Regions from separate parts of the Rathayibacter sp. KR2-224 genome, predicted to be linked through region 2. Evidence: predicted binding sites of a transcription regulator. Region 2 holds the regulator's gene; each other region holds the start of a gene.

Region 1 (9,582 bases), 1.1 Mb from region 2:
GTGCCGCCACAGCAGCCGGTGCCGCCACAGCAGCCGGTGCCGCCACAGCAGCCCGTGCCGCCGCAGCAGCCGGTGCCGCCGCAGCAGCCGTACGGGGCTCCGCAACCCGGGTACGGGGCTCCACAGCAGCAGCCTCAGCAGCCGTACGGTGCGCCGCAGGGTGCGCCGCAGCAACCGTACGGCGTGCCGCAGCAGCCGTATGGTGCGCCGCAGCAGCCTTATGGCGCGCAGCCTGGCCCGCAGTACGGGGCTCCTCCTCAGCAGCCGCCTTACGGTGCTCCGCAGTACGGCCAGCCGTACGCGCCAGCTCCGACCAAGTCGCCGATTCTGAGCATCCTCGCGCTGATCGGCGGCATCATCGGCGTGATCTCGCTCGGCTGGGGCGCGCTCTTCGGCATCGCGGGCATCGTGCTCGGATTCCTGGGCAAGTCGCGTGAGCCGCAGGCGAGGGGGTTCTGGCTGACGGGAATCATTCTCGGCTTCGTATCCGTCGCCCTGATCCTGTTCTGGATCCTGATCATCGTGATCAGCGCCATCGCCTCGGCGAACTACAGCTACAACTACTGAGCCGGCGCGGCTCGCCGGCATCACGGTACGAGGGCCGTCCCCGGAGCGGGGCGGCCCTTGGTCGTTGTCGGCGAGTGCGTGGTCGTCAGCCAGAACGGCGGTCGCCCGCGATCGCACCCATCACACGCGCTGTATCGCCCGAGCGGACGACGTCACGCCGGCTGCTCGTCGTCGACCCGCTCGACCAGCAGAGTGGCGTGCCTGGCGCCGATCCTGGTGAGCACGATCGTGGCGGATGCCCCGCCCTTCAGCTTGAGCCGCTTCCGCAGCGCCGCCGGATCGACGTCTGCACCGCGCTTCTTGATCTCGAGCGTCCCGACTCCGCGTTTCGCGAGCGCCGCGCGCAGCTCCGCCTCCTTGCCGGGCAACTCCTCGATGACTCTGAAGGCCGTTGCGAACGGTGTCGTCGTGAGTCTGTCTGAGGTGAGGTAGGCGATGTCGTGTCGCAGCATCCTGGCCTGCAGACCGCGCGCCACGTCACCGATCAGCCGTGCTCGGATGACGGCGCCGTCGGGTTCGTACAGGTACTCGCCGAGCGCCCCCGTCGGCTCGTCGTCCGAGTCGCCTGCAGCCGTCAGCTCAGCGACCGAGTCTCCGTGGACGATGAGCGCTGCCCGGCGGATGCCGTCCCTCGCCAGCGGCCCCGTCCAGACGCCCACCTCGACCACCTGGCCGTCGACCGAGACCCATTGCGCCTCGGCATTCTGGGGCAGCAGCGCGCGATCGAGGCCTGGTCCGAGCTTGACGCCGACGGGCATCCGCTCGGCGAGGCCGAACACGAAGTCCAGGCTTGGCGACCAGTCAGAGGGGTCGGAGAGGCGCGTGGTGCCCGAATGCCCAGCCGTGCGACGCGCGGGGTCGAGGTAGACGGCATCCTGTGCGGTGAGGTCGATGTCTTCCGCCCGCGAGCACAGCACCTGCGCGTTCGAGAACGGAGCGAGGTTGTAGCTGGCGACGGCCGCGGTCACCTCGTCGACGTCCACGGCCGTCACTTCGAGGTCGAGTGCCGCCAGCGCCATGGCGTCGCCGCCGATGCCGCAGCCCAGGTCTGCAACCCGGCCCAGCCCGGCCTGCGCGTACCTGCCGGCGTGCCTCGCGCCCACGGACAGCCTCGTCGCCTGCTCCAGCCCCGCCTCGGTGAAGAGCATGCGGGAAGCGAACGGCCCGAACTTGGCGGTGGCCTTCGCGCGCAGCTTCGACTGGGTGAGCACGGTCGCCACCAGCCCGGGCGGATGCCCCTGCTTGCGCAAGTCGCTCACCATGCGCACCACGTCTGCCGCGCTTTCGTACCTCGGCAACGAGTCGAGCAGCCGAAGGCCCTCCGGGCTCAGCAACTCCACCAGTTCCGCGCGTTCCACCTGCGACAACCTATCGCCATGGCATCCACGCCGGCCGTGCTCCCGCCGGGTGCCGCGGACGAGCATCCGCTGCTTGCACTCACGTTGCACGAGTGCCAGCCGTGCGCCTACACTGCTGATTAGCACTCTCACTGTCAGTGTGCTAACTACGTCTTCAGTACAAAGTACAGAAAGAGGTCAACCGTGTCGGTCTCCATCAAGCCGCTCGAGGATCGCATCGTTATCAAGCAGGTTGAGGCTGAGCAGACCACTGCGTCCGGCCTGGTCATCCCGGACACCGCCAAGGAGAAGCCGCAGGAGGGCGAGGTCATCGCGGTCGGACCCGGCCGCATCGATGACAACGGCAACCGCGTGCCCCTCGATGTGAGCGTCGGCGACAAGGTGCTCTACTCGAAGTACGGCGGCACCGAGGTGAAGTTCGGCGGAGACGAGTTCCTGGTGCTCTCTGCCCGCGACGTGCTGGCGGTCATCGAGCGCTGACGCTCGCGTCGCTGCGGTGACCCGCAGCACTTCGAGAGGGGTCCGGATGCCTGTGCATCCGGACCCCTTTCGCATGCCCGCTGGCATTGGCCTGCCCCGGAACGGTGACATTCCTGCCCCGGCTCGGTGTCAACGGGCCTTGACCATCCGTTTTCAGGACATGCGGCGGGGCGACCGGATAGTGACGCCGGCTCGGCGCATGTCCTGAAAACGGGTGGTTGAGTCTCGGGTACCGGCCTGCCTGAATGCCCGGCTGCAGGCCTGCCTGGATGCCCGGCTGCAGGCCCGGGCTGCAAGGCCCGGCTGTATGCGCAGATCGGCCGCGGACGTCGGTCGTGGAACCTACGATGGATCGGTGCCTGATCCAGCCGTGAACCATTCCGCCGAAGAGCCGGCGAACGGCGCCGCGACAGCGCCTGCCTCCTCTGTAACGTCCGGCGGCCGCGTCACCGGCGCGGCTCCCTCTCGGGCCGGCCGTGGCATCGTCTTCGCACTTGCCGCGTATCTGATCTGGGGCTTCCTGCCCGTCTACTTCATCGCGCTCGCGCCGACCGGTCCGTTCGAGATCGTGGCGTGGCGCGTGCTGTTCTCGCTGGTCTTCTGCGGCATCGCGATAGTCGTGACGCGCGCATGGCGTCCGTTCGCGGTCATCCTGAAGCGGCCGCGCATCGTTCTGGTCATGGGTGCGGCAGGCGTGCTCATCTACGTGAACTGGCAGACGTACGTGTACGCGACGACGTCCGGCCAGGTGGTCGAGGCATCCCTCGGGTACTTCATCAACCCGATCGTCACCGTGCTGCTCGGCGTGATCGTGCTGCGCGAGCACCTGCGCATCACCCAATGGATCGCCATCGGCATCTCCGTGGTCGCCGTCGTCGTGCTCACGGTCGGCTACGCACGCCTGCCGTGGATCGCCCTGGCGCTGGCGTTCTCGTTCGGCCTCTACGGCCTCGTGAAGAAGCAGGTCGGGCGGGACGTGGACGCGCTCAGCGGCCTCACCCTCGAAACGGCCTGGCTCACGCCGGTGGCGATCGTGCAGCTCTTCGTCGTGGGCGCGACGACCGGGATCACCTTCGGGCACGTCAGCGTGCTGCACACCATCGGCCTGCTCGGGGCCGGGGTGATCACGGCGATCCCACTGCTGTTCTTCGCTGCGGCATCCCGCCGCCTCCCCCTCATCGTGATGGGGTTCATCCAGTACTTCACGCCCATCCTGCAGCTGATCGTGGGCGTCGTGCTGTTGCATGAGGCCATGACGTTCGAGCGCTGGATCGGGTTCGCGCTGGTCTGGGCTGCGCTGGTCGTGCTCACCGTCGACATGGTTCTCGCGGTGCGCCGCGACCGCCGTTCTTCAGCGGCCGGAGCGACCTCGCGCGGGGCGTCGAAGGATGCCGTGTCCGCCGACCCGCTTCCCGAGTAGCGCACAAGAGACCCGGAGTTCGTCCCACGCCGGGCGCTCCGCACACGACGTAAGGGTTCACGGGGTCGGACGTCGGGTGCAGAGCGCATAGTTGTACCATGGCGATCGGCATGCTGCTGCTCGTCAGCGCTGCGCTCGGGGTGAGCTTCGCGGAGTCGTACGCGCTGGCGTTGTACCGGCGCGCTGTGCGCGGCTCGCACGAGCGGTACGTGTGGCGCAGCCGCTACATCGTGCTCGCCTCGCTCGTTGCGCTGCTTGCCACGATCATCGCCGTCGCCGACGTGATGGTAGGCGACACGTTCTTCGCAGCCATCTGGCTCGCGATCGCGGCCATGCGTGTCGTGGTGCTGATACTCAACCGCGACAAGGACGATGACGACTGGTTCAAGCGCGCGGGGCGGCGCATCCGTTCCGGCCTTCGCCGGCTCGCGGCGGCGTTGACGCCGAGGCCAGGAGCAGCGGCGCCCGTGCCTGCGTGAGCGGCGCTCTCGTCCGCCGCGCGCTCGGGGAATTCCTCGCAGGTGCGCGGCGTTATCCTGGAACATCCTTGTCGCGCTGGTGCAGGGGGATTGCACCGCGATCCGCCTTCCCGACGCCGAGGGTGAAGGCGACAGCGAGGACAGGGGAGAGATGGACCAGGCGGACCCGTTCGGCTTCATGGGACTGACGTACGACGACGTGATGCTCCTGCCGGGGCATACCGACGTGATTCCGAGCGAGGCCGATACGTCGTCGCGCCTGACCAAGCGCATCACGGTGGCAACGCCGCTGCTCTCCAGCGCGATGGACACGGTCACCGAGGCACGCATGGCTATCGCCATGGCGCGCCAGGGCGGCCTCGGCGTTCTGCACCGCAACCTCTCCATCGAAGACCAGGCCACCTACGTCGACAAGGTGAAGCGCAGCGAGTCAGGCATGGTGACCAACCCCGTGACGACGCGCCCAGACGCGACTGTTGCCGAGGTGGATGCGTTGTGCGGCCAGTTCCGCGTCTCCGGCCTTCCCGTGGTGGAGGATGACGGCACGCTCGTCGGCATCATCACCAACCGCGACATGCGCTTCGTCTCTCCGTTCGAGACCTCGACGACGCTCGTGCGCGACGTGATGACGAAGACTCCGCTCATCACGGCTCCCGTCGGCATCGACCCGGATTCCGCGATCGCCATCTTCGCGCAGCACAAGATCGAGAAGCTGCCGCTCGTCGACGAGGAGGGCAAGCTCCGCGGGCTTATCACCGTCAAGGACTTCGACAAGAGCGAGAAGTACCCCAACGCCACGAAGGATGCCGAGGGCCGGCTTCGCGTCGGCGCCGCGATCGGCTTCTTCGGCGACGCATGGGACCGCGCGATGACGCTCGTCGACGCGGGTGTCGACGTGATCGTCGTCGACACGGCCAACGGGGACAGCAAGGGCGTGCTGGAGATCATCCACCGCCTCAAGCACGAGCCTCGCGCAGGACACGTCGAGGTGATCGGCGGCAATGTCGCCACTCGCTCCGGTGCCCAGGCCCTGGTGGATGCAGGTGCCGACGCCATCAAGGTCGGCGTGGGGCCCGGGTCCATCTGCACCACGCGCGTCGTTGCAGGCGTGGGCGTTCCGCAGATCACCGCCGTGTACGAGGCATCCCTCGCCGCTCGCCCGGCGGGCGTTCCCGTGATCGCGGACGGCGGGCTGCAGTACTCCGGCGACATCGCGAAGGCCCTCGTCGCTGGCGCGGACACCGTCATGCTCGGTTCCCTGCTCGCCGGATGCGACGAGAGCCCCGGCGACCTGGTCTTCCTGAACGGCAAGCAGTACAAGAACTACCGCGGCATGGGGTCGCTCGGCGCGCTCCAGACCCGCGGCAAGAAGACCTCGTACTCGCGCGACCGCTACTTCCAGGCCGACGTGCCGAGCGACGAGCAGCTCATCCCTGAGGGCATCGAGGGTCGCGTCCCCTACCGCGGCCCGCTGTCCGCCGTTGCCTACCAGCTCACCGGCGGCCTTCGCCAGTCGATGTTCTACGTCGGTGCACGTACCATTCCCGAGCTGAAGGAGCGCGGCAAGTTCGTGCGCATTACGCCGGCTGGTCTCAAGGAGTCGCACCCGCACGACATCCAGATGGTCGTCGAGGCGCCGAACTACACGCGCTGAGCGTCGTCTGAGGTCTTGGCCCGTTTCAGCGGTTCGGGTCGGTCGACGCCGCCCGGTTGACCGGGCCGCGCGCCTCTGCCAGAATTACTGTCCGAACGGTCGGTAACTAATTCGACCGTCGTTGCAGGCTGGTCCGGCGCGATGAAGGGCGGGCGACGATGTCCGACGCGTACCTCGTCTCGCGCGTGCGCACGCCCGTCGGCCGCTACGGAGGCGTGCTGTCCGGCGTGCGTCCCGACGATCTGGCGGCGCTCGTGGTGCGGGAGGCCGTGCGTCGCTCCGGGGTGCCGGACGAGGCGATCGACGAGGTCATCCTCGGTGCGGCGAATCAGGCGGGCGAGGACAATCGCAACGTTGCAAGGATGTCCGTGCTGCTGTCCGGTCTGCCCGACGAGGTGCCGGGTGTGACGGTGAACCGGCTGTGCGCATCTGGGCTCACGGCGGTGACCATGGCCGCGCAGGCCATTCGCGCAGGGGACGCGGATGTCGTGGTGGCGGGCGGCGTCGAGTCGATGAGTCGCGCACCATGGGTGCAGGCCAAGCCGGAGCGGGCGTTCGCGAAGCCGGGCGACCAGTTCGACACCTCGATCGGATGGCGCTTCGTCAACCCCGTGCTCGCTGCCCGCGACAAGGCGACGTACTCGATGCCGGAGACGGCGGAGGAGGTCGCCAGGGTGTACGGCGTGAGCAGGAGCGATGCCGACGCGTTCGCCCTGCGCAGCCACTTCCGTGCCGTTGCGGCTGCCGATGCCGGACGTTTCGACGACGAGCTCGTTTCCGTGCCGACCAAGGCCGGTCCCGTCATCGTCGATGAGGGTCCGCGCCGAGACACCAGCATGGATGCCCTCGCCCGGCTGCGTCCCGTGGTTGCGGGCGGGCGCGTGGTGACGGCCGGCAACTCGAGCCCGCTCAACGACGGAGCGTCCGCGCTCGTCGTCGCCAGCGCCTCTGCCGTCGAGCGGTACGGGCTGACTCCGCTTGCCCGAGTCGTTGCCGGCGCGAGCGCCGGAGTCGCACCCGAGGTGATGGGCATCGGACCCGTGCCCGCCACGCGCAAGGCGCTGCAGCGGAGCGGCCTCGGCATGCACGACATCGGGAGCGTCGAGTTGAACGAGGCCTTCGCGACGCAATCGCTCGCCGTCATGCGCGAGCTCGAGCTCGACGACTCCATCGTGAACGCCGACGGCGGGGCGATCGCGCTCGGGCATCCGCTCGGCTCCAGCGGATCCAGGCTCGTGGTCACGCTGCTCGGCCGGATGCTTCGAGAGGGCACGAGATACGGCCTCGCCACGATGTGCGTCGGCGTCGGCCAGGGCACCTCGCTCATCGTGGAGAGCGCATGACCCGGCAGCGGACGTTGCGCGTCGAACGCGCCGGAGACCGTACGGTCGTCACCCTCGATCGCCCTCACACCCGCAACGCCATCGATCAGGCGATGGTGGACGAACTGCACGAGCTGTGCGCCGAGCTGGAACGGGACCCGGGCATCCTGATCATCGTGGGAGGCGATGGCGTCTTCGCCTCGGGTGCGGACATCGCCGAGTTGCGCGACCGCACGGCCCAGGATGCGCTCGCCGGTATCAACACGCGTCTGTTCCTGCGCATCGCGCGGCTGCCCATGCCGGTGATCGCGGCCGTGGACGGATGGGCTCTCGGCGGAGGTGCAGAGCTCGCCTACGCCGCGGACTTCCGCATCGGCACACCACGCACGGTGTTCGGCAATCCGGAGACCGGCCTCGGCATCGTCGCGGCCGCCGGCGCCACCTGGCGGCTGCCTGCGCTCGTGGGGGAGTCGCTGGCGAAGCAGTTGTTGCTGGCCGGACGCCGGCTGAACGCCGAGGAGGCGCTCCGTGCCGGGCTGCTCAGCGAGATCGTGGAGCCCGCCGACCTGCTGCCTGCGGCACACAGGCTCGCCGACCGCATCGCATCCATGGATGCCGCGGCCACGATCGCGACGAAGGCACTGCTTGCCGCTCCTGCGGAGGCGCACCCGGAGGCCGAGCTCCGCGAGCAGGCCGTGCTCTTCGACTCCCCGGAGAAGCACAGGCGCATGACGGAGTTCCTCGAACACAGGAAGAGGAACGCGCACGCGGGCCCCGACGGAGCGGCACAGACCGCAGGGGCCGAAGCGGACGGAGGCACGCCATGACGACCCCGCTTCCGCCAGTCGTCGGCGTGCTCGGCGGGGGAACGATGGGTGCAGGCATCGCGCACGCCTTCCTGCTCGCCGGATGCCTCGTGCGCGTCGTCGAGCGCGACGCCGAGCAGTGCGCGGCGGCATCCGCTCGCGTGATGCACGCCGTACGGGCGAGCGTCGAACGCGGCACCACTGCGGAGACCGTGGACGCCCTTGCCGCCCGGCTTCTCGTAGGCGCGACCGACGACGCGTTCGCAGAGTGCGCCCTGGTGATCGAGGCGGTGCCCGAGCAGTTCGAGCTGAAGGTCGAGTCGCTGCACCGCATCGAGCGGGCGGCACCGCACGCCGTGGTTGCCAGCAACACATCCGCGATCTCGATCGACGACCTTGCCGAGGCCGCGACGCGGCCCGAGCGATTCCTCGGGCTGCACTTCTTCAACCCCGTTCCGGCATCGAAGCTGGTCGAGGTCGTGCGAGGGTCGGCGACGACGGACGACACCGTGGGGGCAGCGCAGGACTGGGTGGCCGGTATCGGTAAGACCGCGATCACCGTGGCCGATGCACCCGGTTTCGCCTCGAGCAGGCTCGGCGTCGCGCTCGGCCTCGAGGCGATCCGCATGCTCGAGGAGGGCGTCGCGAGCGCCGACGACATCGACAGCGCGATGGTGCTGGGCTACCGGCATCCGGTCGGGCCGCTGCGGCTCACCGACATCGTGGGGCTCGACGTGCGGCTCGGCATCGCCGAGTACCTCCAGCGGCGACTGGGTGACCGTTTCGCACCTCCGCAGCTGCTGCGCGACAAGGTGGATGCCGGTGAGCTCGGCCGCAAGAGCGGTCGCGGCTTCTTCGACTGGCCGGAGCAGCCGGAGTGAACAAGTCCTTGGGTCACCCGGCGTCTGGGCGCGCGTCCACCATGAGGTTGGTGATGCGTGCGGTGCAGAGCAGCCGGCCGTTCTCGTCTGTGATCGTCACGGCGTGGGAGGTGACGCGCCGTCCGAGGCTGATCGCCTCGGCGACTCCCGTGACCAGCCCCGACCTCGCCGAACGGTGGTGCGTGGCATTGACGTCGAGGCCCACGGCGGACCTGCCGGGCCCGGCATGGATGACCGCGGCCCACGATCCGAGAGCCTCCGCGAACGCGACGGATGCGCCGCCGTGCAAGAGGCCGAACGACTGGCGATTGCCCTCGACCGGCATGGTCGCCACGACCCGCTCCGCCGACTGCTCGAGGATCTCGACGCCCATCTTCACGTCGAGCTCGCCGAGCACGATGCGCCACGTGCCCTCGTCGTCTGCAGCGTGTGCCACCGTGCACCCCGATCCGTTCGTCTTGCCGACCGCGAGTCGGCCGAGTGAGCCGCAGTCGGTCCGTCAGGGACCGACCGAACGTTCGGCAGGGTATCAGCACCGTCCGATTCCGCGAGACCACAGCCTCGTGCCGCGACCGTCGGCGTCACCCGTAGTCCGGGCGCACGAGAGCCGATTCG
Region 2 (9,582 bases):
CCCACCTCAATAGTCTGGAGGACATGAGTCGAAGCGCAGCATCCGTCGCCGTCATTGGGGCACGGATCGTCCCCGTCGCGGCGGACCCGATCGAGAACGGAACCGTCGTCGTCGAGAACGGCGTCATCACAGCCGTCGGGTCCGACGTCGTCCCGCCCGAGAACGTGAGGGTGGTTGATGCCGGCGGCCGGTGGCTGCTTCCGGGCTTCATCGAGGCGCATGGTCACGTAGGCATCCACGAGGAGGCCAACGGCAACGCCGGCAACGACACGAACGAGATGACCGACCCCAACACGGCAGGGGTGCGGGCCATCGACGCGATCGACATCGAGGACGAGGGATTCCGAGACGCTCTGAGCGGCGGCATCACCTCCGTCGTCGTGAAGCCGGGAAGCGGCAACGTGATCGGCGGGCAGACCGTGGCGATCAAGACCTGGGGCGGCCGAACCATCGACGAACAGGTCATCAGGGAGGGCGTGAGCGTCAAGTCCGCGCTCGGTGAGAATCCCAAGCGCGTCTACGGCGAGAAGAAGCAACTGCCGAGCACCCGCCTGGGCGTGGCATACGTGCTGCGGCAGGCGTTCGTGGACGCGCAGAACTACGCTGCCGCGAGGGATGCCGCAGCCGCCAAGGGCGAACCGTTCGCACGCGACCTCGCCAAGGAGACCCTCGCGCGCGTGCTCGACGGCGAGCTGGTCTGGGATCAGCACGTTCACAGGCACGACGACATCGCGACGGCGATACGGCTCGCGGACGAGTTCGGATACCGACTCGTGATCAACCACGGAACCGACGGTGCGAAGCTCGCCGACGTTCTCGCCGAGCGCGACATCCCTGTCATCTTCGGTCCCATGTTCACGTCGCGCTCGAAAGTGGAGCTTCGCGATCGCGCCATCGTCAACCTGTCTCGCCTCGCGACGGCGGGCGTGCGGGTGGCGATCACGACCGACCACCCCGTCGTTCCCATCAACTTCCTCGTGCACCAGGCATCCCTCGCCGTCAAGGAGGGTCTCGACCCGAAGGTGGCTCTCGAGGCACTCACCGTGAACCCGGCCTCGTTCCTCGGGCTGGACAACAGGGTGGGTGCCATCCGTCCCGGCCTCGATGGCGACCTGGTGTTGTGGTCGGGCGATCCGCTCGACGTCATGAGCCGAGCCGAGCAGGTGTTCATCTCGGGAGCCGAGGTGTACCGCTGGGAGCACGGCCGCGGTGTGGTGGTCGAGCGTTCCGAGCGCTTCGGGGCATAGGCGAGGCGAGGGTAGGGGCGTAGTCGCCAGAGTGAGCGGTCCGGGCCGCGCTGAGCGCCGGGCGGTTCATGGGAGAATTGCCGAACGATGTCCCCACGTGCCACAAAGGCCCTCGAGCCTGCCGCGACCGATCCTGCGCGCATCCGCAATTTCTGCATCATCGCGCACATCGACCACGGCAAGTCCACGCTCGCCGACCGCATGCTCCAGTTGACCGGGGTGGTGGAGGAGCGCGCGATGCGTGCGCAGTACCTCGACCGAATGGACATCGAGCGCGAGCGCGGTATCACGATCAAGAGCCAGGCAGTGCGCATGCCGTGGCAGTACCGGGACGACACGTATGCGCTGAACATGATCGACACGCCAGGGCACGTCGACTTCACCTACGAGGTCTCACGATCGCTGGCCGCGTGCGAGGGTGCGATCCTGCTCGTAGATGCCGCTCAGGGAATCGAGGCGCAGACCCTCGCGAACCTCTACCTGGCGCTGGAGAACGACCTCGCGATCATCCCTGTGCTCAACAAGATCGACCTACCGGCGGCAGAGCCTGACAAGTACGCTCGCGAGCTCGCCGACCTGATCGGCGGAAGTCCGGAAGACGTGCTGCGCGTCAGCGGCAAGACCGGCATCGGTGTCGACGTGCTGCTCGACCGCGTCACCGAGCTCGTGCCCGCCCCGGTCGGCAAGAAAGATGCGCCTGCGCGCGCCATGATCTTCGATTCCGTCTACGACAGCTACCGGGGTGTCGTCACCTATGTGCGCATGGTGGACGGACAGCTGACGCCGCGTGAGCGCATCCAGATGATGTCCACGAAGGCGACGCACGAACTTCTCGAGATCGGCGTCAGCTCCCCAGAGCCGGTTCCGACCCGCGGGCTGGGCGTCGGTGAGGTGGGCTATCTCATCACGGGCGTGAAGGACGTGCGGCAGTCCAGGGTCGGCGACACGGTCACGAATGCCGTGCGCCCGGCATCCGAGGCGCTCGCGGGCTACACCGACCCGAAGCCGATGGTGTTCTCCGGCCTCTACCCGATCGACGGCAGCGATTACCCCGACCTGCGTGAAGCGCTCGACAAGCTCAAGCTCTCGGACGCCGCGCTCGTGTACGAGCCAGAGACCTCGGTCGCGCTTGGCTTCGGTTTTCGCTGCGGCTTCCTTGGGCTGCTGCACCTGGAGATCGTCACCGAGCGTCTGGAGCGGGAGTTCGGCCTCGACCTCATCACTACGGCCCCCAGCGTCATCTACGAGGTCACGACCGAGGACGGCCACCAGGTCACCGTCACGAACCCGAGCGAATACCCGACCGGCAAGGTGCGGTCGGTGCGGGAGCCGGTAGTGAAGGCCGCGATCCTCACGCCGAAGGACTACGTGGGCACCGTCATGGAGCTGTGCCAGTCCCGCCGAGGAACGATGCTCGGCATGGACTACCTGGGCGAGGACCGTGTCGAGATCCGTTACACGATGCCGCTCGGCGAGATCGTCTTCGACTTCTTCGACCAGCTGAAGAGCAGGACCCAGGGCTATGCGAGCCTCGACTACGAGCCGCACGGGGAGCAGGAGGCCGACCTGGTGAAGGTGGACATTCTGCTGCAAGGCGAGCAGGTAGATGCCTTCAGTGCGATCGTGCACCGCGACAAGGCCTACGCGTACGGCGTCATGATGACCGAACGTCTGAAGAAGCTGATCCCGCGCCAGCAGTTCGAGGTGCCGGTGCAGGCTGCCATCGGTGCCCGCATCATCGCGCGGGAGTCCATCCGGGCCATGCGCAAGGACGTTCTGGCCAAGTGTTACGGCGGTGACATCACTCGCAAGCGCAAACTGCTCGAGAAGCAGAAAGAGGGCAAGAAGCGCATGAAGATGGTCGGCCGAGTCGAGGTTCCGCAGGAGGCGTTCATCGCCGCGCTCTCGGGTGACGTGGAGAGCAAGGACAAGGCGAAGTAGCGGCAGGGGCGCGTTAGACTGCCTGCGCGAAAAGGAGCCAGGCGGCGGCGCGGCTCGGATTCGGGTTCCGCCAGGACACTGAAACGACAGACGGGTTCATAGGCCATGCGACGCAGTACCTTCACCGATCAGCCGGTGACCTACGCTGCTGTCGGCGCAACCCTCGCCCACGATCTGACGATGCATCCGCCAAAGGGCTATCGGGCGATGTCCCGTTCCATCAGGCTCGGCTCCGGCGACGACCGCTTCGCCAGTTCGGCCAGAGCTCTCATGACGTGGGGTGTTCAGCGCGGAGGCGGTGTCGAAGTCACGAGCGTTGACCCTGGCACAGGGGAGCAATACGCGGGAGTACGGTTCGCCGCCGACGGCACCCCGGAGCGCCTCGAGCCGCATCACGGCACCGAAGCCGTTTTCGATGAGGACGGGCATCCGTATATCGCCAACGGCATGACCGCCGTGCTCCGCGTGCCGTTCGGACCTTTCCACGTGAAAGCGCCGGTTCGCGTGGTGTACGTCATCGAGGAACAGCACCGCGTCGGCTTCGGCTACGGCACGATGAAGGGGCATCCGCTCTCGGGCGAGGAGTCGTTCGTGCTCGAGCAACGCGATGACGACTCCGTTTGGCTCACAATGCGGTCGTTCTCCCGGTCTGCTGGCGGCATTCGGGCCATCGTTTCGCCTGTCGCGCGCGCATCGCAGACGCGGCTGACCAAGCGTTACCTGAGGGCTCTGCATCCCGCGACGGGAAGCCTCGCAGCTGGTCAGGCTTCGACGCCGGGCAAGGCGAACGGCGGCCCAACCGAGGTGCAGGTGACCGACGTGACCGTGCACGACGAACGCCCGGTGGGTGGCGCCTCGCGCACGCAGGCCCTTTCCGATGGCGATGACGGCGGGTCCAGTGCCGAGCACACTTCCGATCGCTGATCCCGCTCCCGCGGACGGGCTGCTACCGGGCACCGCAGCCGAGGGCGCGCTGGCGCGTGACTTCGGGGTGTATGTGCACGTCCCGTTCTGCCGTGTTCGCTGCGGCTACTGCGACTTCAACACGTACACGGCCACGGAGCTTCGCGGTGTCCGTCAGGCGGACTACCCGGAGCAGGCGGCGACCGAGGTGCGCCTCGCGGCCGATGTTCTGGAGGCGTCGGGCGTACCCGCCCGCCGAGCGGCGACCGTGTTCTTCGGCGGTGGAACTCCGACCCTTCTCCCTTCGGACCAGCTGGTGGAGATGCTGCACCAGGTACGCCAGACATTCGGACTCGTCGCGGGTGCCGAGGTCACGACCGAGGCGAATCCCGACAGCGTCGACGAGCGCTACCTGCACGACCTCGCGGCAGCCGGCTTCACCCGCGTGTCGTTCGGCATGCAATCCGCCGTCCCTCACGTGCTTCGCGTGCTGGAGCGCACGCACGACCCGGCACGCGTGCCGCAGGTCGTGCGCTGGGCGCGGGATGCCGGCCTGCAGGTCAGCCTCGATCTGATCTACGGGACGCCCGGGGAGTCGCTCACCGACTGGCAGGCATCCGTCGACGCCGCCCTGGAGTGCGATCCCGACCACATCTCGGCATACGCGCTCATCGTCGAGGACGGCACCAAGCTCGCTCGGCAGATCCGCAGGGGCGAGGTGCCGCAGCCGGACGACGACCTGCAGGCCGACATGTACGAACTGGTCGACGACCGCCTGGAGGCTGCGGGCTTCGGATGGTACGAGGTCAGCAACTGGGCCAAGGATGCGTCGCGCCGCTCACGACACAACCTGGGCTACTGGCTTGGCAACGATTGGTGGGGCGTAGGTCCTGGCGCGCACAGCCACGTCGGCGGAGTGCGCTGGTGGAACGTGAAGCATCCTGCCGCGTACGCCGAACGGATGCTCTCCGGTCGGTCGCCTGCAGCAGGCAGGGAGACGTTGGATGCCGTAACCAGGCAGGTCGAGGACGTCTTGCTGCGCGTACGTATCCGTGATGGCATGCCAACCGCTTCACTGCCGGTATCGGGCAGGTCCGCGGTCGCCGGGCTCATCGCTGACGGGCTCGTCGACGCAAAAGCCGCCCTGCACGGGTCGGTGGAACTGACCCGCACGGGGCGGCTGCTGGCCGACGCGGTAGTGCGTCGGCTCGTGGCCTGACGGCGCTACTTGATGAACTGGATCGTCAACGGGTACTGGTAGACCTCGCCGCGATTGGAACGCACCGCCGCGATGATGCTGAAGACGATGTTGACCACCCAAACGGCGAGCAGGATGAGGAACCCGATGAGGATGAACGTCGTCATCCAGCCGACGATCACTCCGATCAGCATGGTCAGCTGGAAGTTCAGCGCGTTCCTGGTGTTCTCCCGCACGAAGGGGCCGCGGTCCTTCAGCACGAGGAAACCGATGAGCGCCGGCAGGAACGCAAGGCTCGCATAGCTGAGGAACGAAACGATGGCGCCACCGAGGTGGATGAGCATCGACCACAGCTTCTCGTCGGCGGGTTGCATCTGGCGCTGCCCGCTCTGGGGATACGGATTCTGCGGAGGAGGGGGTGGGACGTCGGTCATGTCGCTCCTAGATGTGAATGCTGTCGTGAGGTACGGCCATCCAGGCTAGGGGAGCCGGATGCCTGGACGAGGGACGGGTGCGGCGTGGCGTACCCGCCTTCTCCAGCTGCGTCTATTTGATGGCGGCGTCTACTTGATGAAACGGAAGTTGAACGGGTAACGGTAGCTCCCGCCCGCGTTCACGCGCACGCCGCCCATGATGGAGAAGACGACGTTCAGAACCCACCAGGCGAACGGGAGCAGCCAGCCGAGGAAGGCGAGCGGCCAGAACACGATGGCGAGGATGACGCTGAAGACGATGTAGAGGCCGACGTAGATGATCGTGAAGGTGATCTGCCAGTTGAGGGCTTCTTTCGCCTCGACGTTCGTGCGCGGGCCCCGGTCCTTCAGCACGAGCCAGATGATGAGCGATGGAAGGAATCCGACGATGCCGCCGATGTGAGCCCACATCGCCGCGGTCTTGTCCGACTCTGGCGACAGCGGTTGCGCGGCCGGCGCGTACTGCTGCTGGCCGTACTGCGGCTGCTGACCGGACGGCGGCTGTTGCCCGTACGGCTGCTGCTGGCCGTATTGGGGTTGCTGTCCGTACTGGGGAGGCTGCTGGCCGCTCGGTGGCGGCGGTGCCGGCTGCCCGTAAGGCGGCTGTTGCGGTGGCTGCTGCCCGTGCTGCGGAGGTTCTTGCGGCGGCTGTTCTGGGACGTTCGGATCGCTCATGGCACTGTGCCTTTCTGGGGCGGGCCTTGCTTGGGTTGGGCGGATTCACAGGCTCGCTCTGTGTGGGCGGCACGTGGAACGCACTCACGGCACCGTGCGAGCTTGCGCTAAAAGTACTGCCCGGCATGTCGCGCTGCAATGCTTCCGCGCCGCAGACGGGCGATTCCGGCCCCGAAGCGGTGCCGAGTCGACGTCGTGACGCTGGATGGATCCTCTTGTCATATCCGCCATTCCATTGCTGGGCGCTGACCGAGTCGCAGCGCCCCTGCCGAGGACTGCGCGATATGATTGGCACTCGACCGCAGCGAGTGCCAACCGCGGTCGCATCCGTGAACGATCGGGGAGGAGTGGGCGCATGGTCACAGAACGCAGCCTCGAGGTCCTCCGCGTGATCGTGCAGGACTATGTCGCATCCCGTGAGCCGGTGGGCTCGAAGAGCATCGTCGAGCGCCACGGTTTCGACGTCTCCGCGGCGACCATCCGCAACGACATGGCATCGCTGGAAGAAGAGGAGCTCATCGCGGCCCCTCACACATCTTCCGGGCGCGTGCCGACTGACAAGGGCTACCGGCTCTTCGTCGACAGGATGTCGGAGCTCCGGCCTCTGTCCAGCGCGCAACGCCAGGCCATCGAACTCTTCCTAGGCCAATCGGTCGACGTGGACGACGTGCTCGCCCGAACCGTACGACTTCTCGCACAGCTCACGCACCAGGTCGCTCTGGTGCAGTACCCGTCGGTGTCTCGAGCGCGGGTTCGGCACATCGAGTTCGTTCCGCTGGCTCCGAGGCGCGTGCTCTGCGTGCTGATCGCCGATTCCGGTGTCGTCGAACAGGGCGTCGCTGAGCCCGAAGGCGACCTGGGAGAGGATGCCCTCGCCGAGCTGCGAGCGCAGGTGAACGCGAAGACGGCCGGCATGCGGTTGGCGGACGCCGCATCCGAACTGCGCAGCCTTCCCGCCACGCTCCCTTCCGAACGCTGGACGACCCAGACTCGTGACGTCGCGGCTGCCCTCTGCCAGGTCATCGTGGAGCAGATCGAGGCCACTCGGCAGGAGCGACTCATCATGGCGGGCGCCGCCAACCTCGTACGAACCGAGATCGACTTCAGCGGGAGCGTCACGCCTGTTCTGGAGGCCATCGAGGAACAGGTCGAACTACTCAAACTGTTCAGCGAGATGGCGCAGGAGCAGCACGGCGTGTCGGTGAGGATCGGACGCGAGACCGCGGTGCCGCCGTTCTCTGAGGCATCAGTTGTGACCAGCGGGTATTCCGGATCGGGAATGGACGTGGCAAGGCTGGGCGTGCTCGGTCCTACGCGCATGGACTACTCCAACAACATGGCGGCCGTGCGCGCCGTCGCCAGGTACCTTTCCCGTCTGCTGGGCGAGTGAGCCGGTTCAGCAGCTAACAGCGTTCATCATCACGATCAGGTAAGGAAAACCCCCTTCAGTGGCCGACCACTATGAAGTCCTGGGCGTCTCCCGCGACGCCAGCCCCGACGAGATCAAGAAGGCGTATCGGCGTCTCGCCCGGGAGTTGCATCCTGACGTGAACCCGAGTCCGGATGCCGCCGAGCGGTTCAAGCTCGTCACCCACGCGTACGACGTGCTGAGCGATCCGCAGCAGCGCCAGCAGTACGACATCGGTCCCCAGGCCGGCTTCGACGGCGGCGGCTTCGGGTTCGGCGACATCTTCGAGACGTTCTTCGGGGGTGCCACAGCTGGCGGCCAGCGCGGCCCTCGTTCCCGTCGTGAGCGCGGCCAGGATGCCCTGTTGCGCGTTGAGGTGGACCTCGACGAGGTCATCTTCGGCGCCCACCGCGACCTCGAGGTCGACACCGCGGTCGTGTGCGAAACGTGCGGCGGCTCGTGCTGCCAGCCCGGAACTGCTCCCGTCACGTGCGACATCTGCCACGGCACCGGGTCGATCCAGCGCACCGTGCGGTCCCTGCTCGGAAACGTGATGACCTCGTCTCCCTGCGGCACGTGCCGCGGGTATGGAACGGTCATCGCGACCCCTTGCGTCACCTGCCAGGGCCAGGGTCGCGTGCGCGCGCGCCGCACGGTTCCCGTCGACATCCCCGCCGGTGTCGACACCGGCCTGCGCCTGCAGATGCCGGGAAGCGGCGAGGCCGGCCCGGCCGGCGGCCCGAACGGCGACCTGTACCTCGAGATCAAGGTGAGGCACCACGACGTGTTCACTCGCGACGGGGACGACCTCCTCTGCACGCTGACGGTGTCGATGGCGGATGCCGTGCTCGGCACGCACACGAAGATCAAGGCCCTCGACGGCGACATCGAACTCGAGCTCAAGTCAGGCGTGCAGAGCGGCGATGTGATGACGGTGAAGAGCAGGGGCATCACCCATCTGCGCGGCACCGGCCGAGGCGACCTGCGCGTGGGCGTTCAGGTCGTGACGCCGACAAAGCTGGACCGCAAGGAGCGCGAGCTCATCGAGCAGTTCGCCAAGCACCACAAGACAGAGGAGCCGTCGCTCGCACGATTCCAGCAGGGGCTGTTCGCGAAGCTGCGCGACAGGTTCCTGTAGAGCGATGGCGAACCTCTACCTTCGCGAAGACCTCGACGACGCAGCCCAGGGCGCCGAGGTGGTGCTGGAGGGCCAGGAGGCAAGGCACGCGGTCGCGGTCAGCCGCACACGCGTGGGCGACCGACTGCGGGTGAGTAACGGCCGTGGCCTCGTGGTCGAGGGCGTCGTGGAGGTGGCGGAGCCGTCCACGGTGGTCGTGCGGGCGGATGCCGTGTACAGGGTCGAGCGCAGCGCTCCACGACTCGTGTTGGTGCAAGCACTCGCCAAGGGCGACAGGGACGAACTCGCCGTGCAGGCCGCAGTTGAACTCGGCGTCGACGCGATTGTGCCGTGGCAGGCATCCAGGTCCGTCTCTCGATGGCAGGGCGAGAAGGTGAGCAAGGGTGTGCTGCGCTGGCGCGCAGTGGTGCGGGAGGCCACGAAACAGTCCATGCGGCCGTGGTTGGCCGAGGTAACAGAGCCCGTGACGACCGCCCGCCTGGCCGATCGTGCACAGCATTCGAGGATGCTGGTGCTCGAGCCGGGTGCGCCCCTGCGTCTCGTGAGCAGCCGGTTCGACGAAGGAGACGATCGTGACATCGTCGTGGTGGTCGGACCGG
Region 3 (9,582 bases), on a different contig from region 2:
TAGTCGCCCAGGATCGGTTGCCGCTTCAGCAGACGCAGTTCGGACGCGCGATCGGGGGCATCCGGGAACCAGTCGTAGACGGTAGACGGTGTCACGAGGGATCCGTAACCGAGACGCACCGCCGGCTGCGCCCACTCGGGATTGCCGGCCGTGCCCACCGTGTAGAGCGGCTCGTCGAACGTGAGCTCGCGGAGCTCGCCGTAGCCCGCATCTCGCAGCGGCAGCACCGCGACCCTCGTGAGCGCCTCCCTGCGGTACTCGACGACGACTCGCGAGGCGAACGCGTCGGCCGATTCGAGCCGCAGCCCAGGCTGATGCGGAAGGATGACGCGCCGCTCGCCCTGCGGGTCGGATGCCGCGACATCCACCAGCTCGAAGTCCTCAGCGCCGTCGTTGTGCACGATCAGCAGCCTGTCTTCGCCGGCTACGAGCGCGTGCTCGACCGAGTACTCGACGCCCTCACGCCGCGGCCACACGACGACCGGGGCCGCTGTGGGATCGGATGCCGGAATCAATCTGGACTCGCTCGTGATCGAGGATCCGACGCCGATCTCGATGTACGACCGGCTGCGAGTGACGCCGACGCCGACCCAGAATCTCTCGTCCGCCTCGTGGTGCACGGCCACGTCGGCTGAGGCCGCCGTGCCGAGCTCGTGCCGCCAGATGGTGTCTGGACGCCATGCGTCGTCGACCGTCGCATAGAACGCGTAACGGCCGTCGGGGGAGAGCGCCGCGCCGGCCGAGGTGTTGGGCACCTCGTCGGAGAGGTCGCCTCCCGTGGCGAGGTCACGTACGCGCAATGTGTACCGCTCGTCCCCGATGATGTCGACTGCGTAGAGCAGGCGGCTGCCGTCAGCGCTCACGTCGAACGTGCCCAGCCGGAAGAACTCGTGTCCCTCGGCTTCGGCGTTGGCGTCGAAGAGCACCTGCTCCCCGGGCAGGGCCGGCGTTGCAGGGTCGACGTCGGCTACGGCAGGCGGCGTCCAGTCGTCCTCGGAGGCGATCGGAGCGCGGCATTGCACGCCGTACTGCTTGCCCTGGAAGGAACGTGAGTAGTACCACCACCGCCCCTCCCGCACAGGAACGGAGAGGTCGGTCTCCTGCGTGCGGGAACGGATCTCGTCGAAGATGCGATCCCTGAGCGATGCCAGGTGACCGGTGCGTGCCTCTGTGTACTCGTTCTCCGCCTCCAGATGCGCGATCACCTCGGGATCGTCCTTGTCCCGCAGCCATTCGTAGGGGTCGTCTACGGAGTCGCCGTGGTGCGTTCGCGTGAACGGAACGCGCTTGGCAACGGGAGGCTGCTGCACCGCACGATGTGTCGGGGCGTGCTTTCGATCGGTCACGGATGCTTCTGAGTCGGCAGAGATGCGGCCTGCTGTGGCTTGGGGGTCGGGCATGTCACAACGCTATCCGTCCGGTGCGCATGCCCGGGCGAACGCCGTCATCGTGCGCGGTCGGTAGCGTTGGCGCATGAGCATTCCCGAGCGGCAACTGAACGACGGAACGACCATCCCAGCCATCGGCTTCGGCACCTATCCACTGCGCGGTGGGGAGGCCGAACGCGCCGTCGCCACGGCCATCGAAGCGGGTTACCGGTTGATCGACACCGCGGTGAACTACGGGAACGAGGATGCCGTCGGGCGCGGCATGCGGGCATCCGGCTTCGACCGCTCCCAGCTGATCGTGCAGACCAAGATCCCGGGTCGGCATCACGGCTACGACGAGACCTTGGCCTCATTCGAGCGGTCGCGGAGGACTCTCGACATCGACGTGATCGACGTCTACCTGATCCACTGGCCCAATCCCAGCGTCGATAGGTACGTCGAGACCTTCAAAGCGATGATCGACCTGCGCGACAGGGGCCTGGTGCGCACCATCGGGGTCTCCAACTTCACCGAGGAGTTCCTCACGAGGCTGCAGCGCGAAACGGGCGAGCTTCCCGCCGTGAACCAGGTGGAGCTGCATCCGTATTTCCCGCAGGAGCGGTTGCGCGAGTTCCACGAACAGCACGGCATCGCCACCGAGGCGTGGAGCCCGCTCGGCAAGAACTCTCCGGTGCTGTCCGAGCCGGCGATCGCAGATGCCGCCGCAGCTCACGGCGTGACACCGGCCCAGGTGGTGCTGAGGTGGCACGTCCAGCTGAATTCCGTACCGCTCCCCAAGTCGGGCGGCGTGGAGCGTCAGAACGAGAACATCGACATCTTCGGCTTCGAGCTGAGCGAGGACGAGGTGGCTGCCATCACCGCGCTCGGCAAGCCGGACGGCCGGTTGTTCGGGGGAGACCCGAACCACCACGAGGAGCAGTAGGGCTCGGAAGCACGAAGGCGGGGCCGGGGTTTTCGCCCCGGCCCCGCCTTCGCTATGGAACCGTTTGTGTCCGCTGAACGGATGGACCGATCATGCGCCGATCGGTCTCTCCTGCTTCTCGCGCTTCTCCTCGACGGTCACCGTTGGATGCTCGTTCTCGCTTCCAGAGGCACCGCTGGTCACCGCGATCTTGCGCGGCTTGGCCTGCTCGCTCACGGGGATGGTGACGCTGAGCACGCCATTCGTGTACGTCGCAGAGATGCGTTCGGTGTCGATGCCCTGGCCGAGGCTCAGCTGGCGCAGGAACGACCCGGACTGACGCTCCCGGGTGATCCACTTCACGCCGTCACCGTTCGACAGCGTGCGCTCGGCGCGGATGGTCAGCAGCTGACCGTCGACGTCGATGTCGACCGACCCCGGGTCGATGCCTGGAAGGTCAGCGTTCAGCACATACGTGTCCCCGTCGCGGTACAGGTCCATCGGCATCAGCCTCGGTCCCTGGCCGCCGCCGAACATCGCGCCGGCCAGCCGGTCGAGTTCGCGGAACGGGTCGTAGTTGGTTGCCATGGGTACATCCTCCTTCGTTCGATCCACGATGATTCAAGAGTTGAGCCTAAGCGACTCAACTATGGTCAGATTAGCACTCTAATAGTGAGAGTGCCAACGATGCTTCGGACCATTTCCGTCCGCTCTGCGCGAACCGCGGCGCCCGCCTCTGCCCGGCCTTCCGGGCAGAATGAAGGGATGTCGCAGACGCAGGATGACCGGAACAAGCGTGATGGTGCGGTACAGAACCCGCGCGACATCGCACGAGGGTTCGACGAGCGTGCAGACCACTACGACGAGTCGGCGTTCCATCGGGCGTTGGCCGAGCAGACGGTCGCCTTCGCGGGAATGGACGGCGTGCGCACGGTGCTGGACGTGGCGACGGGCACGGCGCTCGTGCTGCGGGCGATGCCTGCGTCGGTTCGCAAGGCGGGCGTCGACATCTCGCCGGGGATGATCGCCGTCGCTCGCCGGCATCTGCCCGATGCGGAACTCGTCGTGGCGGACGCCTCGGCCGACCTTGCATTCGACGATGCGTCGTTCGATCTGATCACCTGCGTGACCGCGCTCCACCTGCTCCCGAGTCCAGAGGATGCGCTCCGCTCCTGGCGACGACTCCTCGCGCCAGCGGGACGAGTTGTCGTCGGCGGATTTCGTCAGGACGACGCGTCTGACGTTCCGGAGGTGGCGGAGGCGATCAGCCACGGAGCCGAGCGGCGTCCGCATGGAACGCATGACCATCTGCATGCTCGCGTCGGTTCTCCGGACAAGCTACGACGATTGGCCGACGCGACCGGCTACACGATGACCCGTTCCCAGACCTGGGTGAACCGGGACCCGTTCGAGGTGTGCCTCATCGCGGAGTTCGTGCCGGCATCCTGACACGACGCGGCGCCGCCCTTCGGGCGCCCGTAGTGAAGGGCCCGCCCGGAAAGCGGACAGCATGCACTGCGGCCCACGACGCATAATGGCGGGATGATCACGACCGAGTTGGCACGCGAGCTGCGACAGCAGGGCCTGGTATGGCATCCGGCATCCGGCGACGTGTTCGCGATCGACTCCGGCGAGTTCGACGGTGAGACCTTCACGGTGAGCGAGATGACCATCGAGGCACACGAGTTCGACACCGGTACGATCCTCGGGTTCAACGGAACCACCGAATGGGCGCTCGACTCGGTGGCGGTGGAGAAGGCGGTGTGGCTGCCACGTGAAGACCAGTTGCGCTCGCTGCTCGGCGGCACCTTCGTCTCGCTGAGCCGAACGGATGCCGGTGAATATGTCGTGGAGACCGCTCGCGAAGGCGTGCGCGCACGCTTCGAGGCGAGCGACGCGGAGACCGCATACGCGAACGCCGTGCTCGCCTTGATCGCGCAGGCGACCGCGGACACGGCATCCTGATCGGGTTCCTCGCTTAGACGAGGTAGCGATCGCCCGCCCGGGCTCAGCTGACGTGCACGTGCGGCCTGCGCTTGGCATCGCGCTCGGCCTGGCGCAGGACCTCTCTCGTCACGGGCGCCACCTCACCGGTTCCGGTGATGAGGAAACGGAACATGTTCGCGATCGGGTTTCCCTCGTTCCATTGGAAGTAGATCTCTGGAACGATGCCCGTCTCGTCCCTGATCTGCAGTAGCACGGCGGCGATCGTGTTCGGCACGTTTCCGCTCGTGACCTGCAGCACCCGGTAGCCGTGCTTCGCCACGCCCGTCACCTCCAGGTCTTCCTCGAAGTCGGAGGAGTCGCTCGGCAGCACCTCGAGGAAGATGATCGGCGAGCCCTGCGGGATGTGCGCGAAACGTCGCTCGTCTTTGCTCTTCTTGGCGTACTCGCTTGCGGTGTCGCCGTCCGGCTCGTGCGAGATGATGCGGATGGCGCTGAACTCCTCGGCATCTTCGGAGACGAAGCCGGCTGCCGTGAGTCCCAGCCGCACCGATGTGGCGCGCAGCTGGAACGAGCGGCGCACGCGCGAGAGGATCGAGACGGTCAGGATGCCGACAATGAACAGTCCTCCGATGCGAACACCGTCAGGACGCTCGACGACGTTCGCGACCATCGTGTAGGCGAAGACCGCGGAGATGACCGCGAACGCGATCATCCTGCCCTTCTGCCGTTTGCGCATGGCCGAGAGCATCACGGCGACCGATGCCGACGTGATGAGTACCAGCACGCCCGTTGCGTATGCGCCGCCCTGAGCGTCGACGCTCGCATCGAAGACCACGGTGATGAGGTAGGCGATGAGCGTGAACACGACCACGAGCGGTCGAACGGCCTTCGCCCACTGCGGCGCCATGCCGTAGCGCGGCAGGTAGCGCGGCACCAGGTTGAGCAGGCCGGCCATGGCAGAGGCGCCCGCGAACCAGAGGATGGCGATGGTCGAGATGTCGTAAACGGTGCCGAATGCCTGCCCGAGGTATTCGTGGGCGATGTAGGCCAGCGCACGGCCGTTCGCCTGGCCGCCCGGCTGGAATTCCTTCTGCGGAATGAGAACCGTGGTGGTGAAGCTCGACGTCAGCAGGAAGCAGCTCATGATGATGGCTGCCGTGGTCAGCAGCCGTCCGGCTCCGCGGATGCGTCCAGCCGGATTCTCGTCGGTGTCGCCCGGGGCGCCCTTGATCTGCGGCATGACTGCGACGCCGGTCTCGAATCCGGAGAGCCCGAGGGCGAGTTTGGGGAACACGAGCAGTGCGATCCCGGCCACCAGTAACGGGTTGCCGTGCGAGGCGCTGAGCGCACCCCACCAGTCGCGCACCAGGATCGGATGCTCGAAGACGTGCGTTATCGACACGGCCACGACGACCGCGTTGAGCACGAGATAGACGCCGACGAGGATCGTCGCGATCCCGATCGCCTCCGAGAAGCCCATCAGGAACACCGCGCCGAGCAACGTGATGAGCACGAGGGTGATGGGCAGGTTGGCGCCATGGAACCATGCGGGCGCAAACGGGTTCTCGATGGCGTGCGCGCTGGCATCCGCGGCCGACAGCGTGATGGTGATGATGAAGTCGGTTGCTGCGAACCCGAGCAGTACGAGCACGAAGAGCTTGCCGCCCCACCACGGAAGCAGGCGTTCCAGCATGGCGATGGAACCCGAGCCGCGGAAGCTCTCCTTCGCGACCCGCCGATACACGGGCAGGGCCCCTGCCAGCGTGAGCAGCACCAGCACGATCGTCGCGAAGGGCGAGATCAGGCCGGCGGCGAGGGCGGCGATGGCGGGCTGGTAGCCCAGCGTCGAGAAGTAATCGAGACCCGTCAGGCACATCACGCGCCACCAGGTCTGCGGCTTCTCGGCGGATTCGGCATGCGGTCCGGACTTCGGAGCTGCCATGCCTTCCAAGAACCAGGCCCGGAATCGGCCACCCGGCTGTGCGGTTGCGGTCACCCGGCAAGACTATGTGGGCGCGGGGCCGACGATGTACGGCGGCGCCGCGCATAGACATCAATCGCGGCGCAATGCCGCCGAATCGAGTTGACCGGGTCACCTCCGCATGTGACGATCGACGTGGTCTTAACGCGCGGTGCACGACGAGTGAAATCTCTGGATGCGCCGTCCCGGCTCGCCGGGCAGGTGAGGCCGCACCCGTGCCCACTATTCAAGAAAGACGTCGGTGGACTTCACCCTGATCGTCGTGCTGGTGATCGTGCTGGCGCTCTTCTTCGATTTCACGAACGGTTTCCACGACACGGCGAACGCCATGGCGACACCGATCGCCACTGGCGCGATGCGTCCGAAGATCGCTGTCGCGCTCGCCGCGGTGCTGAACCTGGTCGGAGCCTTCCTCTCCACGGAGGTGGCGAAGACCATTTCCAGCGGGCTGATCAAGGAGGGCAGCGGCGGGGTTTTGATCACGCCGACCATGATCTTCGCCGGCCTCGTCGGCGCAATCGTGTGGAACCTCGTCACCTGGCTGTTCGGACTTCCGTCCAGCTCGAGTCACGCGTTGTTCGGGGGTCTGATCGGGGCAGCCATCGTGGGCGCCGGGTTCGGCTCGGTGGACTACGTCGTGCTGCTCGACAAGGTGATTCTGCCCGCACTGCTGTCGCCGGCGATCGCGGGAGTCGTGGCGTTCTCCGCCACTCGCCTCGCCTATGCGATCACCCGACGCTACGACCGGCTGCCGGATGGCCGAGCTGGCTTCCGCTTCGCCCAGATCTTCTCCTCGTCGCTCGTCGCACTCGCGCACGGTACGAACGATGCGCAGAAGACCATGGGCGTCATTACCCTCGTGCTCATCTCGGCTGGAGTGCTCGCACCAGGGTCGAATCCACCGGTCGCCGTCATTGCGGCCTGCGCCTTGGCCATCGCGATCGGTACATACACGGGTGGGTGGCGCATCATCCGCACGCTCGGCAAGGGCCTGACCGACGTGAAACCGGCCCAGGGCTTCGCCGCAGAGACGAGCACGGCCGCGACCATCCTCGCGTCGTCGCACCTCGGATTCGCGCTGTCGACGACACAGGTCGCATCCGGGTCGGTCATCGGCTCGGGCCTCGGCCGCCGCGGCTCCAGCGTGCGATGGGGCACGGCGGGACGGATCGGACTCGGTTGGCTCATGACCCTTCCCGCGGCGGCGGTCGTTGGCGCCGTCACGGCGTTCATCGGCCTGCTCGGGTTCGCCGGGGTCATCATCGACCTGGTCATCGTCGTCGGGGTGATCGTGTTGATCTTCGCCCTCTCCAAGCGCAACAAGGTGTCGGCTCGCAACGCCTTCGAGGGCGTCAACGAGGTCGCCCAGTCCGGCCGTGTCGTCAAGATCCGCAAGGTCAAGCCCAAGAACTCCAGAAGGAGCGTGGCATGAACGGCATCAACTGGATCGCCTTCCTCGCCGTCGCAGGCGCTTCGCTGTTGTCCTCATGCCTGGTCGTCGTGCTCTACTCGCTCGGCCTGCGGATGCTCTCCACGGCGGGCAAGGCGCCGCACGTCACACCGGCTGAGTTCACCGACGCCATCACGATCGTCACGCCGGCGGAGGCCGCGGCCGAGGCGAAGCGGATCAAGAAGGCGGCGGCTCGCAGCCCGCTCACACCGTTCCAGAAGGGGCTGTCGCTGGTCGTGGCCTACAGCTGCTTCACGTTGTGCGCCCTTGTCATCTTGTTCGGCATCTACCTGATCGTGCCCGCGCTGCACGCCCACTGAGTCGCGAAGCAGAGGGTTCCATCGCTCGTTGCGTAGCGACGCCGAGCGACGTTTCACCGTTGGTTGAGTTGCGCCGCGAGGCGACGCGTATCGAAACCCGCCGCGCGGTCTCGCAACCAGGCCCGCTCAGTCCGTTCCGCGCAAGCGGCCGATGGCGTTCATCAGGTGGTAGATCACGATCGCCGCAATGGTGCCGAGCACGATGCCGCTGAGCTGGATCCCGCCCTTCGGGTCTCCGATGGCCCAGGTGAGGTTCCCGACGCCGATGACCAGGGCGACGGCCGCGGTGAATTGATTCTTCGGCTTGGAGAAGTCGACCCGGTTGTCGAGCCAGATCTTGATGCCGACCACGCCGATGAGACCATAAAGGGCGAGTGTCGCACCGCCGAGCACCCCGGACGGGATGGTGTTCAGCACGGCGCCCACCTTGGGCGAGAGGCCGAGCAACACGGCGACGATGCCTGCCACCCAGTACGCGGCAGTCGAGTAGACCTTGGTGGCCGCCATCACGCCGATGTTCTCGCCGTACGTCGTGGTTCCCGAGCCGCCGAAGAAGCCGGCCAACGTCGTCGCGATTCCGTCGGCGAACAGGGCGCGGCCGGTGAGCACGTTCACGTCCTTGCCCGTCATCTGAGCGACGGCGCGGATGTGGCCGACGTTCTCGGCAATCAGCACGAGCACCACGGGCAGGAAGACGGGCAGCAATCCCCAGAGCGAGGCATCCGAGAACGGGTTCCCCGGCAGGGCGAACTTGGGAAGGCCGATCCAGGCGGCCTTGGCGACGGGCGCGAAGTCGACCACGCCGAGCAGCACGGCCGCGAGGTACCCGATGACGACGCCGACGAAGATCGACATGCGCCCGAGCATCCCCCTGAAGAGCACGGTGCAGAGGATGATCGCCGCGAGTGTGATGACGGCGACGAGCGGCGACGTGCTGAAGTTCGTCACGGCCGTCGGCGCGAGGTTGAAGCCGATCAGGGCGACTATGGCGCCGGCGACGATGGGCGGCATGAGGGCATCGATCCAGCCGGTTCCTGTGAGGATCACGATGCCGCCGACGATGGCGAGCAGGATGCCAACGGCGAGAATGCCGAACAGCGCCCCGCCCATCCCATGGCCGGCCATCGCCGCGGTGATGGGTGCGATGAATGCGAACGACGACCCGAGGTAGCTGGGCAACCGGTTGCGCGTGATGAGCAGGAACCCGATGGTGCCAACGCCGGAGAACAGCAACGTTGTCGACGGTGGGAAATGCGTGAGCAGCGGGACCAGGAACGTTGCGCCGAACATCGCGACGACGTGCTGAGCGCCGATTCCGATGGTGCGGGGCCAGCTGAGTCGTTCGTCCGGTGAGACCACGGTGTCGGGCCTTATCGTCTTGCCGTCGCCGTGCACGGTCCACATGGGCGCCATCAGGCCTCATTTCGTCGGTTCGCGGTGGGGGAGAATGGGTAGCGGTCGTCTGCCCGGTCATCCCGGTCGTCCGCGACGCGCGCAGCATTCGTCGCGATGCTAGCGGCACCTGGCAGTTGCCTGACAATATCGTCTCGACCCGCCCCGCACACCCGCAGCTTCGGCCGATCGGAGAGAGCCCC

The links. Region 2 encodes HrcA, which represses chaperone genes, less so after heat shock. Its sites were predicted from a motif close to TTNGCACTCGNNNNNNNCGAGTGCNAA; they were not measured.
Positions count from the first base shown of each region.
Region 1: the regulator HrcA is predicted to act here: its motif matches at 2,045-2,071, upstream of groES (co-chaperone GroES).
Region 3: the regulator HrcA is predicted to act here: its motif matches at 2,948-2,974, upstream of ACO2Q7_RS15415 (Hsp20/alpha crystallin family protein).

Region 1 is NZ_JBMSEB010000001.1:1,533,527-1,543,108, reverse strand. Features, by position in the region: gene ACO2Q7_RS07010 (hypothetical protein) at 1-567, shown strand, start outside; gene ACO2Q7_RS07005 (class I SAM-dependent methyltransferase) at 720-1,925, opposite strand; gene groES (co-chaperone GroES) at 2,109-2,405, shown strand; gene rarD (EamA family transporter RarD) at 2,761-3,825, shown strand; gene ACO2Q7_RS06990 (hypothetical protein) at 3,924-4,304, shown strand; gene guaB (IMP dehydrogenase) at 4,456-5,958, shown strand; gene ACO2Q7_RS06980 (thiolase family protein) at 6,117-7,301, shown strand; gene ACO2Q7_RS06975 (enoyl-CoA hydratase/isomerase family protein) at 7,298-8,107, shown strand; gene ACO2Q7_RS06970 (3-hydroxyacyl-CoA dehydrogenase family protein) at 8,104-8,967, shown strand; gene ACO2Q7_RS06965 (PaaI family thioesterase) at 8,981-9,340, opposite strand.
Region 2 is NZ_JBMSEB010000001.1:477,907-487,488, reverse strand. Features, by position in the region: gene ACO2Q7_RS02300 (amidohydrolase) at 24-1,247, shown strand; gene lepA (translation elongation factor 4) at 1,335-3,188, shown strand; gene ACO2Q7_RS02290 (DUF1990 family protein) at 3,324-4,112, shown strand; gene hemW (radical SAM family heme chaperone HemW) at 4,087-5,310, shown strand; gene ACO2Q7_RS02280 (DUF4870 domain-containing protein) at 5,316-5,723, opposite strand; gene ACO2Q7_RS02275 (DUF4870 domain-containing protein) at 5,853-6,437, opposite strand; gene hrcA (heat-inducible transcriptional repressor HrcA) at 6,793-7,827, shown strand; gene dnaJ (molecular chaperone DnaJ) at 7,886-8,983, shown strand; gene ACO2Q7_RS02260 (16S rRNA (uracil(1498)-N(3))-methyltransferase) at 8,988-9,582, shown strand, end outside.
Region 3 is NZ_JBMSEB010000003.1:84,757-94,338, reverse strand. Features, by position in the region: gene ACO2Q7_RS15425 (S9 family peptidase) at 1-1,400, opposite strand, end outside; gene ACO2Q7_RS15420 (aldo/keto reductase) at 1,474-2,310, shown strand; gene ACO2Q7_RS15415 (Hsp20/alpha crystallin family protein) at 2,401-2,877, opposite strand; gene ACO2Q7_RS15410 (class I SAM-dependent methyltransferase) at 3,055-3,738, shown strand; gene ACO2Q7_RS15405 (hypothetical protein) at 3,832-4,254, shown strand; gene ACO2Q7_RS15400 (amino acid transporter) at 4,298-6,178, opposite strand; gene ACO2Q7_RS15395 (inorganic phosphate transporter) at 6,459-7,649, shown strand; gene ACO2Q7_RS15390 (peptidase) at 7,646-7,987, shown strand; gene ACO2Q7_RS15385 (uracil-xanthine permease family protein) at 8,114-9,400, opposite strand.